Undibacterium parvum: one gene and its partner. The protein of the gene in region 1 interacts with the protein of each later gene in a pairwise test. Links are inferred from orthologs where the notes say so. Each region holds a gene or a part of one and is shown on either strand. Other genes may lie near its edges. The genes, in order: rlmN and ftsZ.

Region 1 (3,135 bases):
AGTTGTCGAACGTGTATGTGTCAGTTGCTTGGCGGTGCCGTGCAGCATCGAATTGATTGGCCCAGTTTGAGCTCAGATGAAAAAGCCGATGCTTGGATACTACCGTGCGTCGCTGTGCCCTTAGATGATCTGATATTGGATGTGCCGTATGCAAAAAAAGGGGTGTGTGTAGGCGCATGGTTTTTTTTGTAAATTCAGTCTGGCTTGAATTTTTACTGATTGTGATTGCAATGGACGTAAAAATGAATCTCTTTGGCAATTGTGTTTCTGGACAACATGCATTGCTATAGATGTTTTATGGTAAAATCGAAGGTTGAATGAATTCTTAAAATTTTTTCTTAACCCTTTCATTTTATTGGAGTTTTTAGATGGCTATCGAACGCACATTGTCTATTATTAAACCGGATGCAGTTGCAAAAAACGTAATCGGTCAAATTTACAGCCGTTTTGAAGGCGCAGGCTTGAAAATCGTCGCAGCGCGTATGATGCATTTGTCACGCGCTGAAGCTGAGGGTTTTTATGCTGTTCACGCTGCACGTCCTTTCTTTAAGGATTTGGTTGATTTTATGATTTCAGGTCCTGTTATGGTTCAGGCTTTGGAAGGTGAAAACGCAGTTTTGGCGCACCGTGATTTGATGGGTGCAACTGATCCTAAGAAGGCTGAAAAAGGTACTATTCGTGCTGATTTCGCAGATTCTATCGATGCGAATGCAGTTCATGGTTCTGATGCTGTTGAGGCTGCAGCGGTCGAGATCGCTTATTACTTCCCAGCTTTGAACGTGTACTCACGTTAATTGTTTTTTTGTTGAATAAACTTTGGGCTTTGTTTATTGGGCCTAAAGTGTGAAAGAAGATGCATATGACGGTTCTCACCAATTTGTTGGATTTGGATCCTGCTCAGCTCATTGCTTATTGTGATGAGTTGGGTGAGAAGCCGTTTCGCGCAAAGCAATTGCAGCGCTGGATACATCAGTTTGGCGCCAGTAATTTTGAAGATATGACGGATCTTGCTAAGTCTTTGCGGGAGAAGCTTGCTGGTCGCGCCTATGTTGCTGCGCCAGTTGTTATTAGTGATCATATTTCTACTGATGGAACTCGTAAGTGGTTGCTTGATGTCGGGCAGGGAAATGCTGTTGAGACAGTTTTTATTCCGGAGGAGAAGCGAGGTACTTTGTGTATTTCGACTCAGGCTGGATGTGCTGTAAATTGCCGGTTTTGCTCTACCGGTAAGCAAGGATTTAATCGTAATTTGAGTGTGGGCGAGATTATTGGTCAGTTGTGGATGGCTGAATTTGAATTGCGTAAGAGTAAAGGTGTTGAGCCAGGTCCTAAAGGTGAGCGTCAGATTACCAATGTCGTCATGATGGGGATGGGTGAGCCATTGTTGAATTTTGAGCCTACTGTCACGGCATTACGTTTGATGCTCGATGATAATGCGTATGGGCTATCGCGTCGGCGCGTGACATTGTCAACTAGTGGCGTTGTGCCTATGATTGATAAGTTGTCACAAGAGTGTCCGGTGGCATTGGCTGTGTCCTTGCATGCATCGAATGACGCATTGCGTGATAGCTTGATTCCGCTCAATAAGAAACATCCTCTTAACGAATTGATGGCTGCTTGTCAGCGCTATCTGGAATTCGCGCCGCGTGATTTTGTGACGTTTGAGTATTGCATGCTTGATGGGGTCAATGATACGGATCAGCATGCTAGAGAGTTAGTGCAGTTGGTGAAGAGTGTACCGTGTAAGTTTAATTTAATTCCTTTTAACCCGTTTCCTGAATCTGGTTTGACGCGCTCAGCCAATCCGCGTATTAAGGCTTTTGCACAGATATTGATGGATGCCGGCGTTGTGACCACCATACGCAAGACTCGCGGTGATGATATTGATGCTGCATGTGGGCAATTAGCGGGTGAGGTGCAGGATAGAACCAAGGTTCAAGAGCGTATGAAGAAGATGGATGAGTACAAGCGAAAATTCGGCGAAAACTTTGGGAAAATCGTGGAGGTTACTCAGTGAATATTGGGGCATTTCAAAATTTTAAGATGTTTGGGGTTTTGTTTGCTCTGATGCTGTCAGCCTGCGTAAGCCAAAAGCTTGACGGCGGTCGGACTGATGCAAATCCGTCTACCGAGAAGGTCGATACACAAAATCGTTCATCCATACGTATGCAGTTGGCGGTCGGTTACTATCAACAAGGGCTGCATAAAGTTGCGCTTGATGAGATTAAACATGCCTTGCAATCGTCCCCAGATTTGGTTGATGCCTATAGTTTGCGTGCCTTGATTTATATGGATACTGGTGAGACCCAGTTGGCAGAAGATAATTTTTTGCATGCGCTTAAGTTGGCCCCAAATAACTCGGAGTTGGCAAATAATTATGGATGGTTTTTGTGTCAAAACGGACGTGAAAAGCAGTCGTTACAATACTTTGAAAAAGTAATTAAGGATCTGAGTTATCCAACTCCAGCCAAGGTTTTAAATAATGCAGGTGTATGCAGCCTAAAATTGAAGGATGTTGCTGGTGCCGAGCGTTACTTTATGCAGGGATTTCGTGAGCAGCCGGATAATCCCTCTTTAAATGTTAATTTGGCTAAGGTCTTTTACGACCAGGCTAGTTATGAAAAAGCAAAATTTTATATTGATAGGGTCATTAAGGCTGAGATTATGGCGGCGGATGTATTGTGGCTAGCAATTAAAATTGAAAATAAGCTTTCCGATCAATTGGCTGTCACTGGGCTTTCCACTCAATTGAGGCGGCGTCACCCTAACTCGAAAGAGTACGCGATGTTGCAACGGGGAGCTTTCAATGAGTGATAATGGTGCAAGTAAATCATTGGATTCTTCTATGTTGGAGTCTGAGGTGCTTTTGAAGCCTACTTTTGCAGTTGTTGAAACGGTTGGAATTTTGCTTTCCGCTGCTAGGCGGCAAAAAGATTTATCTGTTCAGCAAGTTGCAGATCAATTGAAGTTGGCGCCAAGACAGATATCTGCAATCGAGTCCAATCAATTCGATGCGCTGCCGCAAATGGTGATCGTCAGAGGTTTTATCCGATCCTATGCAAAGCTATTGAAGCTTGATGCAGACGCAGTCGTCGCTTTATTGCCTATGCCTGCCGATAATTCGCAACTAGAGTC
Region 2 (3,312 bases), 2.8 Mb from region 1 along the record:
CCACGGGCGGGTTTAAATCAATACGGGTAAACACGATGCCAGTATCGATAGGCGCTGGACGCAGTATCAAATCCACCTTAGTACCGGAGTGAACTCCCACACCTATGGTTTTGACCTGTTTTTTGATTGTTCTTTGTTTTAACATCTGAGTATTATATCTGCTTGCCAAAATCGATACCCGTAAGTAGCTTGCGACTAGCAATTAAAAGCTGGCATCAAAAATAAAAAAGCGCACAAATTTGTGCGCTTTTTTACGAGGAAAAAAATTAGGACAATTGCGCCAGCATCGTTTCTGCATTCGATACTTCGAAATTTCCGCCTTCTTCAATATTCAATTGCTTCACTACGCCATCAACTGCGAGTAAAGAATAACGCTGGGAACGCGTGCCCATACCGAATTTACTAAAATCAGCATCCAAACCCAAAGCCTTACTGAATGCGCCATTACCGTCGGCCATCATACGCACGATGCCAGTCGCTTTCAGATCACGCCCCCATGCGCCCATCACAAACGCATCATTGACCGAGATACACCAGATTTCATCGACGCCCTTGGCTTTCAAAGCCGCAGCGTGTTCCACATAACCTGGTACATGTTTAGCCGAGCAAGTTGGTGTATAGGCGCCTGGCAAACCAAAAATTGCGATGGTCTTACCTTTGCTCAGATCGGCTACGCTAAAAGTATTTGGTCCGAGTGAGCAACCCTCAGATTCGACTTCGATGAATTCGGCTAAACTGCCTTCGGGTAATTTTTCTGCGATCTTGATAGTCATATCTGGCTCCAGTAATAGATGAAAGTACACCGCCTCATAACAAACATCAACTTTGTGTATTGTTAAAAAACGGGCTGAGCGCAAGTATGCCTTAGTCTTAATTTTCTTGCAGAAAGCAAAACGCCAGCGATTGCCGGCGTTTTGCTTCGAGCTATTTTTCAACTATTTCAAACTACATCGCACGATATTTTGGCGAAGCAAGATCAATCAGCTTGTTTGCGTAAAAAAGCCGGAATATCATAAGTTTCCATTCCATTTTTTTCCAAAGCACGCACCTGATCAGAGGCTGATTCACGTCGCCATACCGCTGGCTTACTCAGGCTTTCGAAGCCGGCCGACGATGTCATCCCCATATTTGCTGTAGTGCTGGCGGTAGTCGCCATCATCATAGGCTCATTGTGAGTACCGGTACGCAGCATAGGTGTTTGCACCAGCTGAATATTTTTCTTGCCACGGCCCAAACCTGTTGCCACTACAGTGACGCGGATATCGTCACCCATGCTATCGTCATACGCAATCCCTTGGGCGATCGAGGCATCATCGGCAGCAAATGCACGTACCGCTGCCATGACTTCTTTGATCTCTTTACCCTTCAGACTACGACTAGCGGTAACGTTAACCAAGACACCACGCGCACCAGACAAATCGATACCGTCTAGCAGTGGAGAGGCCACTGCCTGCTCCGCTGCAATACGGGCGCGGTCTACGCCAGAAGCGGTTGCCGTTCCCATCATGGCCTTACCCTGCTCGCCCATAATCGTTTTCACGTCGTTAAAATCGACGTTGATATGGCCTGGTACATTGATGATTTCAGCGATACCCGCAACCGCATTATTGAGTACATTGTCGGCGTGTTGCAGCCACTCTATCATGCTGTCATCTTCGTAAATCTCTTCCAGCTTTTCATTGAGAATGATGATGAGAGAATCGACATGCTTGGACAGCGCTTCCAAACCTTCGTCAGCGATATCCATACATTTCTTACCTTCGTAAGAAAATGGCTTGGAAACCACCGCAACGGTCAATGCACCTAATTCCTTGGCGATCTGCGCAACGACAGGCGCAGCTCCGGTACCAGTTCCACCGCCCATACCTGCGGCGATAAAAACCATATGCGAACCTCGCAAGGCATCTTCAATTCGCGCGCGTGACTCTTCAGCCAACTGACGACCAACCTCAGGCTTCATCCCTGCGCCCAAACCAGTTTCACCGATTTGTATCACATTGTGTGCTTTGGATTGCGTCAGCGCCTGAGCGTCAGTATTGGCGCAAATGAACTCGACGCCAGAGACACCCTTGTTAATCATATGCTGTACTGCATTGCCACCGGCACCACCAACACCGACCACCTTGATTACGGTGCCTTGCGTAGCGTTATCGACCATATCGAACTCCATCATGCATCCTCCAAGTAGGCAGTTTTCAGTCGCTAGTCATCACCCTATGTCACGACTAGCGAATGCAAACTGCAGATAACAACATTATAAAATGATTACTACAATTTATGCTTACTTTATACGCGATTTATACGTATAAATAATCTAAAAATTCCCCAAAAACCACTCTTTCATGCGTTGCCAGACCGCTTTTGCCGAACCTTCTTGTTTGGTCACGATATGCCCGCGCATATACTGCTTCTTTGCTTCCAACAACAACCCCAAAACTGTCGCATAACGTGGGCTGCGCACCACGTCCGCCAACTGACCAGAATAGACCGGCATTCCCAATCTAGTTGGCTTTAAAAATATGTCTTCAGCCATCTCTACCATCCCCGGCATGATGGCTGAGCCGCCCGTCAAAACGATACCGGAAGAGAGCACATCTTCGTAGCCTGATTCGCGCACCACTTGATGCACCAAGGCGAATAGTTCTTCAACACGCGGCTCTATCACCGCCGCCAAAGCCTGACGTGATAGCGATCTTGGACCGCGGTCACCCAAACCAGGAACATCTAGCGTATCGGATGGATCAGCCAGAACCTGTTTAGCAACACCGAATCTGATTTTAATTTCTTCAGCCTCCGAGGTCGGTGTGCGTAGTGCCATCGCGATATCGTTGGTGATCTGATCGCCGGCAATCGGTATCACCGCAGTATGCCGAATCGCACCCTCACTAAATACCGCAACATCAGTAGTGCCACCACCAATGTCAATCAGGACCACGCCCAATTCTTTTTCGTCTTTGGTGAGAACTGCTTCAGCCGAGGCCATAGGTTGCAAGATCAAATCAGAAACTTCGAGGCCGCAACGGCGCACGCATTTGACGATATTTTGTACCGCAGAAACCGCACCGGTAACGATGTGAACCTTCACCTCAAGACGGATGCCGCTCATCCCTATTGGTTCGCGCACATCGTCCTGACTATCCACGATGAACTCTTGTGGCAAGGTATGCAGCAGTTGCTGGTCAGTAGGAATATTCACCGCTTTAGCGGTTTCTATGACGCGCGAGACATCGGCCGCGGTGACTTCTTTATCCTTAATCGCAACCATACCGCTAGAGTTGAAGCTACGGATATGGCTGCCGGCGATTCCCGTGT

The links.
Region 2: the proteins of rlmN (region 1) and ftsZ interact in binary tests that used the Escherichia coli proteins (3 or more experiments, as listed by UniProt). The link is inferred for Undibacterium parvum from one-to-one orthologs.

Annotation. Positions count from the first base shown.
Region 1 is NZ_CP034464.1:118,544-121,678, reverse strand. Bases 130-2,938 are described here. They hold rlmN (dual-specificity RNA methyltransferase RlmN), read left to right. Parts: upstream 130-859; coding sequence 860-2,017; downstream 2,018-2,938. Other genes in these bases: EJN92_RS00580 (RodZ domain-containing protein), read left to right, coding at 2,807-2,938; pilW (type IV pilus biogenesis/stability protein PilW), read left to right, coding at 2,014-2,814; ndk (nucleoside-diphosphate kinase), read left to right, coding at 369-794; EJN92_RS00600 (2Fe-2S iron-sulfur cluster-binding protein), read left to right, coding at 130-192. In the rest of the region: more of EJN92_RS00600, read left to right, coding at 1-129; more of EJN92_RS00580, read left to right, coding at 2,939-3,135.
Region 2 is NZ_CP034464.1:2,926,768-2,930,079, reverse strand. Bases 74-3,059 are described here. They hold ftsZ (cell division protein FtsZ), read right to left. Parts: upstream 2,171-3,059; coding sequence 977-2,170; downstream 74-976. Other genes in these bases: ftsA (cell division protein FtsA), read right to left, coding at 2,315-3,059; EJN92_RS12805 (peroxiredoxin), read right to left, coding at 267-773; lpxC (UDP-3-O-acyl-N-acetylglucosamine deacetylase), read right to left, coding at 74-145. Also shown: more of lpxC, read right to left, coding at 1-73; more of ftsA, read right to left, coding at 3,060-3,312. UniProt on the Escherichia coli protein: Essential cell division protein that forms a contractile ring structure (Z ring) at the future cell division site. The regulation of the ring assembly controls the timing and the location of cell division.